DNA from 4 places in the Vibrio floridensis genome. Region 3 is predicted to be linked to each of the others. Evidence: predicted binding sites of a transcription regulator. Region 3 holds the regulator's gene; each other region holds the start of a gene.
The links. Region 3 encodes PurR, which represses purine synthesis genes. Its sites were predicted from a motif close to TNANGNAAACGTTTNCNTNA; they were not measured.
Positions count from the first base shown of each region.

Region 1: purT (formate-dependent phosphoribosylglycinamide formyltransferase) is a predicted target of PurR. The motif match lies at 1,864-1,883, and genes of this name have one in related genera.
Region 2: pyrD (quinone-dependent dihydroorotate dehydrogenase) is a predicted target of PurR. The motif match lies at 1,911-1,930, and genes of this name have one in related genera.
Region 4: glyA (serine hydroxymethyltransferase) is a predicted target of PurR. The motif match lies at 1,594-1,613, and genes of this name have one in related genera.

Region 1 is NZ_JAKGCY010000004.1:27,659-30,923, reverse strand. It holds gene LZU85_RS08410 (thiopurine S-methyltransferase) at 1-570, shown strand, start outside; gene purT (formate-dependent phosphoribosylglycinamide formyltransferase) at 623-1,798, opposite strand; gene cdd (cytidine deaminase) at 1,930-2,817, opposite strand; gene LZU85_RS08395 (hypothetical protein) at 3,166-3,265, opposite strand, start outside.
Region 2 is NZ_JAKGCY010000009.1:37,852-41,116, reverse strand. It holds gene LZU85_RS14005 (cell division protein ZapC) at 28-570, opposite strand; gene pyrD (quinone-dependent dihydroorotate dehydrogenase) at 726-1,736, opposite strand; gene LZU85_RS13995 (NAD-glutamate dehydrogenase) at 2,033-3,265, opposite strand, start outside.
Region 3 is NZ_JAKGCY010000002.1:99,452-102,716, reverse strand. It holds gene torD (molecular chaperone TorD) at 1-426, shown strand, start outside; gene purR (HTH-type transcriptional repressor PurR) at 735-1,739, shown strand; cyclic di-GMP riboswitch class I at 1,935-2,023, shown strand; gene LZU85_RS04815 (TfoX/Sxy family DNA transformation protein) at 2,139-2,732, shown strand; gene LZU85_RS04810 (TVP38/TMEM64 family protein) at 2,860-3,265, shown strand, end outside.
Region 4 is NZ_JAKGCY010000006.1:219,319-222,583, reverse strand. It holds gene LZU85_RS12050 (hypothetical protein) at 1-155, shown strand, start outside; gene glyA (serine hydroxymethyltransferase) at 288-1,538, opposite strand; gene LZU85_RS12040 (YitT family protein) at 1,883-2,482, shown strand; gene treC (alpha,alpha-phosphotrehalase) at 2,585-3,265, opposite strand, start outside.

The DNA.
Region 1 (3,265 bases), on a different contig from region 3:
CGTTTTTGGTCTGCGTTGGTACCGAAGCGAGAAGAAACGGTTTTGGTTCCACTTTGTGGTAAAACAGAAGATCTTGCGTGGTTGGCAACGAAGCATGATCACGTTGAAGGGGCTGAACTCAGTTTGATTGCCGTGCGATCGTTTTTTGCAGAGCACTTCTACACTCCGACGGTGACTCCGATTTCCGGTCAACATGAGCTCTATCAGTTTGATGAGTTGTCTATTTACGCGGGGGATTTTTTCACCGCTCCGCTCAGTAAAGCAGATTTGATATACGACCGTGCAGCTCTGATTGCGTTGCCTGAAGAGATGCGAGTGGAGTATGTACAACGCATTCGTGGTCTATTAAATCCTGGTGGGCGTATTTTACTGGTGAGTTTAGATTACCCTCAGCAAGAAATGTCCGGCCCTCCGTTTTCGGTCACTCAAAAAGAGATAGAACACTTATTTGCGGGCATGCGTGTGACTCGTTTACACCAAGACATTGCGGATGAACATCATCCCAAAATTGCAAAACAAGGCTTAAGCCGCTTTAGCGAAGAAGTCTACGTTATTGAAAACGATAAATAACAAAGGGTAGCGTGAGCTACCCTTTTTAATCGGCTGAATCGAAAAACGATGTTCAGTAAATGACTTTGATTTTCTTAGCACTTTCTATTGCTGCATCCACCGCTTTCTCAGTGCTAGAACGACGTGTCAACACAACACCTAAACGACGACGGCCATTAATATCGGGTTTGCCAAACAGACGCAACTGGGTTTGCGGTTGTTCAAGTGCGTCAGACATACCGTCAAAGCGAAGGTTCTCTGATTGACCATTGCCCAAAATCACCGCTGAAGCGGAAGGGCCGTATTGAACAATCTTGTTCACTGGCATGCCAGTAAATGCACGCACGTGGAGAGCAAATTCAGACATTTCTTGTGAAATCAGTGTTACTAGCCCGGTATCGTGTGGGCGAGGGGAGACTTCATTGAAGATCACCTTGTCACCTTTTACGAAAAGTTCTACACCGAAAATACCGTAGCCACCTAACGCATTGACGACCTGTTCTGCTGTGTATTCGGCAGCTTTGATGGCATTTTCAGACATCTGCTGTGGTTGCCAAGATTCACGATAATCCCCATCTTCTTGGCGATGGCCAATAGGAGCACAGAAATGCACGCCATCAACTGCGCGAACGGTGAGTAGAGTGATCTCGTAATCGAAGTTGATGAAGCCTTCGACAATCACTCGTCCAGCGCCAGTGCGACCGCCTTCTTGAGCGTATTGCCATGCTTTCTCTATATCGGCTGGAGATTTAATGACGCTTTGCCCTTTGCCAGAAGAGCTCATCACGGGTTTCACAACGCAAGGAATTGACACGGCTTCAACGGCTTCGACAAATTGCTGATAGTTGTCTGCAAAGCGGTATGGTGAGGTAGTGAGGCCAAGCTCTTCTGCCGCTAGACGACGGATCCCTTCACGGTTCATTGTAAGTTTGGTTGCTTTTGCACTAGGCACCACGTTTAAGCCTTGTTCCTCGAGCTCTACCAACTTGTCCGTTGCGATAGCCTCAATCTCTGGAACTACAAACGCAGGTTGTTCTGCGGCGATAACTTTTTCTAGCTCGCTTGCATCTAACATGTCGAAAACATAACTGCGGTGTGCTACTTGCATCGCGGGTGCATCAGGGTAGCGATCACAGGCAATCACTTCCAGCCCAAGACGTTGGCATTCGATCGCCACCTCTTTACCGAGTTCACCAGAGCCCAAAAGTAATACGCGTGTGGCGCTTTCGCGAGTCGCGGTACCGAACATAGTGCTTCCTTTAAAAAGTAATCAGAGAGAATAAAATTGCCGCCGATCATACTCAATTTAACCTGCAAAGCAAACGTTTGCTTTGTGATTTTAAAGAAAGCCCTACGTAAAGTAGGGCTGACGACATATCACTATAAGCTGAGATAACTCACTGGAATATCGGGGTTTAAAGCTTCCAGTGTTGACTGGGTACATGCTAAGTGACTAATTTTGCCTTTATGGCTTTCAACAAGCGCCGCAGACTGAATATTTTCAAATCTCTCACCCGCGAGAAGCAATTGAATTAATGCCACTTGCAGTGGTGGAAGGCTTGGGTTGAAAGCCGCATTTTCAGCGTATGCACCCAGATAAACGCGTCCACTTTCAGTTTGCAATGCCACACCGCTCAAGTTGTGCGTATAAGGTGCATGACTACAGTTCATTGCTTCAACCGCACGTTGCATTAAGGCATCATCATCTTCAGTGGTGAAGCCATGATGGACTTGGCTCATTAATGCAGATTCGATGCCCAAATCTGATGGGCCAAATGAATCTGGCAGATAGTCGTGTAGTTTCTTTTCTTCGCGCTCTGGCAATTGAATCTTAAGCTCTTTGGCACCAGATAACTCATTCATGAACTGACGGCAGTGACCACAAGGGCTGAAATTAATGGTGATGTCTGAAAGACCTTGCTCGCCTTTCATCCATGCATGGCTGATAGCCGATTGTTCAGCATGAACCGTTTGTCCAAGTTGGACCCCATCAAACTCCATGTTAGCGCCAAAATAAAGAGCACCTGATAGGCCACGAACGATCGCACCAACATAAAACTCAGAGATGGGCGCGTAAGAATAGGCGGCAGCAAAAGGAAGTAGCGCCACGCGCAATTGGTTGTCAGTCATCCCTGTTTGCTTGAGTAACTCATCAAACTGAGCTGTTGAAAGGGATGCATCAAAATCAGCAGCCAAAATGATAGGCGCTAAGTGGCGTGAAAGTGATTCTGGTGCGCTTGCCAGCGCGTTCTCAAAGCGACTCTTCATAGTGAATCCTTGTAATTGCATGGAAGGTTATTCTATGCAAGAACGAAAACTATTCAGTGATCTGCGTCACCATAACCAATGTAACGGATGTTTGTATTTCATAATTAGAGTGATGTCACAAATGTATTCGATTGCACAATGTCCCCCAAAAGATAGCCGATAGCAATCAACTAGGCGAATCGTTAGCCAATCAAATATATAAACCTAGAAAATGACGATCGTAAATGTTGGCTTTGGATCGTTGTAATAGACAAAAAAATACCCTCAGGAAACTGAGGGTAAGAAGGAAACATTTCGTTATTTGTTCAGTCCGTGATCGTGTTTTAGTCGCCACGAAAAGAGTATTTTTTAGAGGATGGCTTGACGTTCTCTCATCTGTTGCTCACCGATGTTGAACAGTCTTACATCAATTTTTGCAATGTCATTGCATTCTTGGCATGAATGATGG
Region 2 (3,265 bases), on a different contig from region 3:
ATGTATTGGAACGAAAATTAGGAAAGGTTATCCGACTAACGCCATAGGCATTAGCGTATTCATTCTTGCAGCAGTAGACATGCGATCGTGCATGACTTTGATGGCTTCACCATAACTTAAGCTCTTTGAACTGCTTAGCATAAAGCCTTCAAGCTCTACACAGCTGACTAAGCTTGCATTGTCCCCTGCTTCCAAAACGATAAATAGCCCTTGATTCAAGCCATTTTGCAGCTGTACAAGCTCCCCTTCATTGGGTTGGTAATCCAAACCTGTAGAATGGAAAAACCAACTCTTGGGTTGGACTGGCTTATGAAAGCGCTTAGCAGCAACGCAGTAGAGCGTCAGCTCATCTCTGCGATATTCACTCAAATCAAGCGACGACAGACATTCTTTGAAAGTCTGAAAGGCACTCGCGTCATCAACTGTGAAGTCGTTATAAGAGAAAGCGCAGTCCACCAGCAATTTATCACTAAGATTGGTTTGAAATAGATATCTATCGCCTAAGTCAAGCATTAGACGGCCTGACGGCTTATCAAAATACCAGCTCCATTTATCACTTGGTTTAAGCATCGTTCTATTCTCACACTGACTGATTCACAGAGGTAAACGCTTAATTACCCTCCAACTGTTTTGATTCTACAAACGAATGAATAAAAAAAAAGAGGAAACCAAGTCCTCTTTTTTCTGTTAGAAAAGCTGTTATGTCAGTATGTTAGCGAATCATTCTATAGATTTTTAACAATATCGCGTACTAAGCCAGGGCCGTGATAGATGAAGCCAGAGTATACTTGTACAAGATCCGCCCCTGCCAACATTTTCTCTTTTGCAGCAACATAAGAATCAACACCACCGACGCCAATAATTGGGATGTTACCTTGTAACTCCTTACGAAGTAATCGCACGACCTCAGTAGAACGAGACTGCAGTGGACGACCACTAAGGCCCCCAGCCTCTTGCGCATGTTTCATGCCTTCAACCATCGTGCGATCAAGCGTGGTATTGGTTGCGATCACACCATCGATCTTGTTGTTGATCAATGATTGGCAAATCTGGCTAATTTCATCATCGGTAAGATCCGGTGCGATCTTTAATGCCAGAGGGACATATTTACCATGCTTCTCTTCAAGCTCAGCTTGTTTACGTTTTAACTCAGACAACAACTCGTCTAACGCTTCACCATACTGAAGAGAGCGAAGTCCTGGTGTGTTTGGAGAAGAAATATTCACGGCAATATATCCCGCATACTCATATACCTTTTCCATACAGATGAGATAATCTTCCGCGCCCTTCTCTATTGGTGTATCTTTATTTTTACCAATATTAATACCTAATACACAGTTGTATTTTGCTTTCTTTACGTTCTCAACCAGGTTGTCAACACCTAAGTTATTGAAACCCATACGGTTGATTATACCTTCAGCACCCACCAAACGGAAAAGGCGCGGTTTGTCGTTACCTGATTGTGGTCTTGGCGTTACCGTTCCCACTTCAACAAAACCAAAGCCCATCGCGTCAAATGCTTCAATACACTCGCCATTCTTATCCAATCCTGCAGCTAAGCCTACTGGATTACGGAATGTTAAACCCATACATTCGACTGGTCGGTGTGGTAGCTGTTGACGATAGAGGAGATCAAGTGGTGTGCCGGTAAAACGTTTAAAATTTTGGATTGCAAGATCGTGTGCCTTCTCTGCATCCAATTGAAAAAAGCCAGCTCTGGCAAGACGGTAAAGCATTGTGCCTCCGAAAGAAAAAAGCCCCGTGTAAACGGGTTGGTATTATTTACTTAAAATCATCAGTTTTCAAATAAAAAGGTAAAAGTAAATCCAATTTAACGATTAAAAATGACTTATCTCAACTTTATCAATGAGTTAGTTAGGTGTTATTTCAATTAATTTCGACTTCTCTTGTGAACCAAACGTTTGCAGCGACTTCAAAAAGTGACAACGCAACAATGAGCTGTTCGTTTATTGAACTCAAATAGCAAAAAAGCCCCGTTACTGGGGCTTTTTAATCTTAAACAACTAAAACACTAACTGTTTGAGCTGCAATTTAAGTTGAGCAGCACTAATTCTCTTAGCGCGACAGAGAACTTCGCAAACTCGTGTACGGTGCCCACTTTAAACTCGTTTAGGATGCTTTCCCAACGATGTAGTGAGGTTTCATTGCGTTCCATCCACACATCCAGAGCATTCATCACATCACTCTTGCCTGATTCTATGCAATTTAACACCTGTGCCGTCAGCAAACGTTGTTGCCAATCGAGATCTTCGCGGAACGCTGCTCTTGCAAGTGCTTGCCAGTTATTATCAACAGCTTGGCCATTAATTTGCTTCAAGAACCAATGTAGTGATAAACGATCGCCTAAGTTGAAGTACAACTTCGCGGCTTCTTCGACAGTTTTATTGGTTTCACGAGCAACTGAAGAAATATCCAGTGCTGACTGCAAACTGGTCAAACGAGAAACACGGTTGGCCAATGTTGATTCAACACCACGTTGGATCCAGCTCTGAGCAAGTTCATCATGCTCCTCGACTTCCGACTCGACCAACATGGTATCAAGAGATTGCGTAATCACATCCACATCCGCTTGATACTTAGCGATTAACTCACTGACGGTATTCTTACCACTGCGGTTACGAAGCAACCAACGAGCAACCCGACGTAACATGCGACGCACATGGAACATGATCTCATACTGAGCATCTGCACTTGCAACGTTATCCAGTTTGCGTGTTTGATTCAGGACATCACCCAATGCATAAATTTCTCGCGCAGCACCGTAGGCGTTAGCGATATCCACCACCGACGCTCCCGTCTCCTCCTGTAGACGAGTGACGAAGTTACATCCCATTTCGTTCACCATTTGGTTGGCAAGCGATGTAGCAATGATCTCGGCACGCAGTGGATGTGATGACATCTGATCGGCGAACTTGTTACGTAGTTCACTAGGGAAATAGGCGATCAACTGCTTAGCATGGAAATCATCATTGGCAATCTCGTCATTGGCAAGTTGTTCTTTAAGTACCATCTTGCCATACGCCACCAACACTGCTAGCTCAGGACGAGTAAGCCCTTGACCCAGCTTCTCACGTTCTAGTAGCGTCTCGTCATCTGGGATGTTTTCTAAGACTCGATCAAGATAACCCGCTTTTTCCATAGTATGAATAAAGCGAATTTGCTCTTTAACAACGCTAACACCTTGCTGTTCAGTGACAGAGATAGACTCTGATTGACGGTACGCGTCATCTAAAACAATATCACC
Region 3 (3,265 bases):
CTGGAATTATCCGCGGATTTTTGTGACCTGTTTTTGAAAACCGCAAAACACGGTGCGCTTCCATACGCATCAATTTATCTCACAAAAGATGGCCTGCTTAATGGTGAGCCGGCACAAAAAATGGACGCTTGGCTTCAAAAACATGGCGTACAGGTCAATCAACAATTGAATGAACCTGCCGATCACTTGGCCATCATGCTCGATTTTCTTGGCAACCTCATCATTCGCTCCAATGAACTTGAACAAGAGCGTCACATGGAAGAAGCGTTTGTCGAACAAAACGACTTTCTCCAAGAAATGTTACTCTCTTGGCTTCCAAGCTTTGCTGTTCGTGCAAAGGAATGTGATGAATTTGGTTTCTATTCCAGTGCGATAAAACTACTTGTCGCATTTTGTAAGCTGGACAGCGACTATTTAGTTGGATAATAATTACGCCCTTATCAATAGAGCAAACACTCGGTTACACTTTAACCACTAAAGTGTGAACGCGGATACAGATTTCGCGGTTCGATTAGGTTGCCAGCTTTGCCGTCACAGTCTAAAATTGAGACCGCAATCGATAAAACATGATTTTAATGCAAACCGCTGAAACACAGCGGTTTTTGTGTTTTTTTAAGCTAAGCTGCTGCTTTTCTAGTGTGTCTTCTTTTAAGGCGAAATCGGAGAAAGGTAGCAAACCGTGTTGCCACGAATGTACTTCATTTCAACTGGCAACCTAGGACAGGACAATACCTATGGCCACAATAAAAGATGTCGCACGTCTCGCTGGCGTATCAACTACAACGGTTTCTCACGTAATCAATAAAACCCGATTCGTGGCTGAAGCCACTCAAGAAAAAGTCATGAAAGCGGTTGACGAGCTCAACTACGCACCGAGCGCAGTGGCTCGTAGCTTAAAGTGCAACACCACCCGCACTATTGGTATGCTGGTTACGCAATCTACCAACTTGTTCTTTTCTGAAGTGATTGATGGCGTAGAAAGCTACTGTTACCGTCAAGGCTACACACTAATTCTTTGTAATACTGGCGGTATCTACGAGAAGCAACGTGATTACATTCGTATGCTTGCGGAAAAACGCGTAGATGGCATTTTGGTGATGTGTTCAGACCTCACCGAAGAACTACGCGAAATGCTTGATAAGCATGCAGATATTCCTAAAGTGATTATGGACTGGGGCCCAATCAGCTCACAAGCCGATAAAATTATCGATAACTCAGAGGAAGGTGGCTACTTGGCCACTAAGTACTTGATTGAAAATGGTCATACAAAAATTGCGTGTTTAAGTGGTCACTTTGAAAAAGCCGCGTGCCAAGAGCGCATCCAAGGCTTTAAACGTGCGATGAAGGAAGCCAATATCACAGTCAACGAAGATTGGATCCTTGAAGGGAACTTCGAATGCGACACGGCAGTGATGGCAGCTGACAAGATCGCGTCGTGGCAAGATCGCCCAACGGCAGTCTTCTGCTTCAACGATACCATGGCACTGGGTTTGATGAGCCGTCTTCAACAACTAGGGCTTCGTATTCCAGAAGACATCTCTGTGATCGGCTACGACAATATCGAGTTGGCAGAATACTTCTCGCCACCATTGACAACAATCCACCAGCCAAAACGTCGTGTCGGTAAAAATGCATTTGAGATCCTTCTCGAGCGTATTAAGGATAAAGAGCACGATAAGCGTATATTTGAAATGCACCCAGAGCTCGTTATTCGCGACACAGTTAAAAAAATCAATTAGTTAACACTAATATTCTAAAGCATCCAAGTCTGGGTGCTTTTTTTTATTCTTAGTAAGTGATTTGTTAAGTCAAATTCTGTTCAGTTCTTAAAATCGAGCACTCATTCACTTAACTGCAGCTATTACTTGAAGCAATGTCACACTTTTAATCTCAAAATGTGATGTTACTCCAATAGAAATCGTATTCTTTAAGTGTCACGCACAGGGCAAACCATCTGAAAAGGTGGGACGCAAAGCCTCCGGCCTAAACCATTCATAATTTGGTAGGTAGCGGGGTTACCGATGGCAAAAATGCATAACAACAAGTTTACCCATTAATGACATTGTATTTGCATTGGTTTGCTAATCTCTCGGACCTGATTTGGTGGCGTAATTGTAATTACACCGAGATAACACATCATGGATAAACCGATACTCAAAGATTCAATGAAGCTTTTTGAGCAACTTGGTGCGATAAAGTCTCGCTCTATGTTTGGCGGGTTCGGCCTTTTTGCAGATGAGACGATGTTTGCGCTCGTTGTCAAAGACCAGCTTCATATTCGCGCGGATCAAAAATCGACATTACTTTTCGAAAAGAAAGGACTAAAACCATACGTTTACACCAAGCGTGGGTTTCCAGTTGTCACTAAGTACTACGCGATCTCTGATTCGCTTTGGCAAGACCAAAATGCGCTTCTGTCCGTAGCGAAACAGGCACTAAAGAGTGCAAATAGTGACAAGCAGCAACAAGCAACTGCAAAACCGGATAGACTTAAAGACCTCCCTAACCTACGTTTAGCCACCGAACGAATGTTGAAGAAGGCAGGTATTGAAACCGTAGAACAGTTGGAATCGCAGGGCGCTGCTCGCGCGTATCAAGCGATTAAAAACACACACACGGGCTCAGTCAGCTTAGAGCTGTTGTGGGCACTTGAGGGCGCAATTAAAGGGACGCATTGGAGCGTTATCCCTCAACAACGACGTGATGAGTTAGTGAATAACTTGTCTTCATAGTAAGACAAAGTGACTATTGAGTTATAGACTAGAAACCACACCCCTACAGGTGTGGTTTTTTCGTATGGCACGAAATTATTTCTTTTTCACTCGGGTCTGATTACAACGCTATCTGGAGAATCTATCAATGAACAAAAAACTCGTATTCGGACTGTTGCTTATCACCACTATCATCTTATTGGGTGTTAACTTTAGCCAATACCTCACCTTAGAAAACGCTAAGGCGCAGCAAGTCGCTTTAACTCACTTTATTGAAGATAACTTCTGGTTATCCGCCATCAGCTATTTCATCCTTTACGTCGCTTTGACTGCTTTTTCTGTACCTGGCGCGACCGTCGTCACACTGCTTGGCGCTGCTCTCTTTGGTTTTTGGTTTAGCCTACTTCTGGTTTCCTTTGCCAGTACCATAGGGGCCACCATCGCATTTCTAAGCAGTCGTTACCTATTGAAAGAATGGGTCCAGAAGCGATTTGGAGACAAACTGAACTCGGTGAATCAAGGTGTTGAGAAAGATGGCGCGTTTTACCTATTTT
Region 4 (3,265 bases), on a different contig from region 3:
TTGCGCTAAACAGTGAAGAGACATTGAATGTGATGCGTGATATCAATATCGATTACTGTGATGGCGAAGGCTTAGGCAAGTTTAGCGAAACCAGCAGCTATTACTCATTTCAATGTAAATCAGGTTCGCTATTAAGCATTTCTAAAGACAAGTAATAGCTACCGCCACTCAAACACTCTTGGTTGAATGGTGACTTTTCTTATTCCATTTGCTGTTTCGACTAAGAAATATAAGAAATGAAAAGGCTTCCATCCGGAAGCCTTTTTGATGATCAAATAGCAAAAATCTTATGCGTAAACAGGTAGACGCTTACAAATTTCTAGGACTTTCTGTTTCGTCGCTTCGATAACCGCTTCATTGCCGATGTTGTCTAGTACGTCACACATCCAGTTTGCTAGCTCTTTCGCGTCCGCTTCAGTAAAGCCACGGCGAGTGATCGCAGGCGTACCAACACGAATACCCGAAGTGACAAATGGGCTACGAGGGTCGTTTGGTACTGAGTTCTTGTTTACCGTGATGTTTGCTGCGCCTAGTGCCGCATCCGCATCTTTACCCGTAATGTCTTTGTCGATAAGGTCAACAAGGAACAGGTGGTTTTCTGTACCGTTAGATACGATTTTGTAACCGCGCTCTTGGAACTGAGCCACCATCGCTTTTGCATTTTTCACTACGCGCGCTTGGTAAGCTTTAAACTCAGGTTCCATCGCTTCTTTGAACGCTACTGCTTTACCCGCGATAACGTGCATCAGAGGACCACCTTGACCGCCAGGGAAAACGGCTGAGTTCAGTTTCTTGTACATGTCTTCGCCAGCGTTTGACAGGATAAGACCACCACGTGGACCTGCTAGCGTTTTGTGCGTCGTTGTCGTTACTACGTGTGCGTGTGGCACAGGTGTTGGGTATTCACCTGCTGCGATAAGACCCGCAACGTGCGCCATATCGACAAATAGGTAAGCGTCAACTTTATCCGCGATTTCACGCATGCGCTTCCAATCAACGATTTGAGAGTAAGCTGAGAAACCACCGATGATCATCTTAGGCTTGTGCTCTAGCGCAAGTGCTTCCATCTCGTCGTAGTTAATTTGGCCAGCTTCATCGATACCGTAAGGGATAACGTTGTAGTGCTTACCAGAGAAGTTTACAGGAGAACCGTGAGTCAGGTGACCACCGTGCGCTAGGCTCATACCTAGAACTGTATCGCCTGGGTTAAGCAGTGCCATGTAAACCGCGCTGTTAGCTTGAGAGCCAGAGTGTGGCTGAACGTTCGCGTACTCACAACCAAACAGTTTACATGCACGATCAATCGCGAGCGATTCCGCTTTATCAACGTACTCACAACCACCGTAGTAACGCTTGCCTGGGTAGCCTTCAGCATACTTATTGGTTAGCTGAGAGCCTTGAGCTTCCATTACACGTGGACTTGTGTAGTTTTCTGAAGCGATCAGCTCGATGTGTTCTTCCTGGCGAAGAGTTTCTTCCTGGATAGCTGCGAATAGCTCCGCATCGTAATCAGCGATATTCATATCACGCTTAAGCATCTGTATCTCCTGACTCAGATTTGACTGAAAGTTGCAAAAAAACTGGTTAATGACCCAACGCAAACGTTTTCGTCACCATAATGGCGCGCATTCTACATAATTTGATCCAGGTCATAAAGAGAAAATTCACTTTTCTCTATGCAGTTTCTTCATGATGACATGTGAAAGATTTCATCTTGGCTTTATCCTTAAGCGAAAATGCAATCTAAAGTGTCAATTTTGCGTTTCACACCTGTAAAACAACAATTACATAGGTTTACCCTAATTTTAACCCGCTAGCTACCAAAAAGATCAGCTTTTTACTACTATGCACGCCCTTAATCGCAAATGAAATTTAACCACTGATGGAAAAACACTCACGTAGAGAAGACTGGATCGCCATATTGACCGGCACCTTCCTCGTCGCCCAAGGCGTCTTTTTTCTGCAATCAGCCAATCTACTGACGGGCGGGACAACTGGGCTTGCTCTATTAGTGACTCAGTTTACTCCATTCACTTTTGGAATGTTGTATTTTTTGGCAAATTGCCCTTTCTATTTATTGGCTTGGAAACGCTATGGCCGTCGCTTTGCTTTTAATAGTGCCATTTCTGGTGGTTTAGTCTCGATTTTTGCCGATAACCTATATTTAGTAATCTCTGTTGAGCATATCAATGAAGTTTACTGCGCGATTGCGGGTGGGCTGTTAATGGGTCTCGGAATGCTTATCCTATTTCGTCATCGTTCCAGCTTGGGGGGCTTTAACGTGCTTTGCCTCTACATCCAAGATAAGTTTGGTGTTTCAGTGGGCAAATCGCAGATGGCAATTGATGCAACCATCCTATTTGCTTCCTTTTTCTTTGTCAGCCCGACCACGATCGCACTGTCGATTCTTGGCGCTTTTGCGTTGAATCTAGTACTCGCGATGAATCATAAGCCGCATCGATACTCGGTTCGTTATCAGTAATCTGTTTTACCCCTGCAACAAAAAAAAAAGGCTTTGGATCCTCCAAAGCCTTTGAACGTATTAGGGGCGTGCCGTTAGCGTTCTTTATAACGAACAACAAACTTAACGTTCAATCAAGAGAATACGAGTCTCGTAAGGTTTGAGCACTTGGTGATGCGAAGCCATGGCACTCGGTTGATTTTGGTAGTTAGACAGCAAACATTTCGCTTTACGCATGTCGAGATCCAATGGCAATACACACTCCACATCTTCCCCGTAGTAGTTATTGATGCACACCAGTTGCTGAGCCGAACTGGTCCGCGTATAGGCAAACACACTCTGATGCTCGGGTAATAAGTCTTGATAATCACCTTGGGTGATCACTGGCACTTCTTTACGAAGTTCAATCAATCGCTTATAGAAATAGAACACCGAATTGAGATCCGCCACCGCCGCTTCCGCGTTGATCTTCGGGTAGTTACTCGCCACCGCTAACCACGGTTCTCCTTGCGTAAATCCTGCGTGTTTTTCTTCTGACCACTGCATTGGGGTGCGTGAATTATCACGAGACTTTTGTGCCAAAATCGCCATCATTTCGTCATGGTCAATTCCTTGCTGCTCAACCATGATCTGATACATGTTGGTGCTTTCAACATCACGATACTGTTCAATCGCTGTATACCCTGGGTTGGTCATGCCAATTTCTTCGCCTTGATAAACATAAGGCGTGCCTTGCATCATATGAACCGAGGCAGCCAACATTTTTGCCGATTCAACACGATACGCTTGATCGTTGCCCAAACG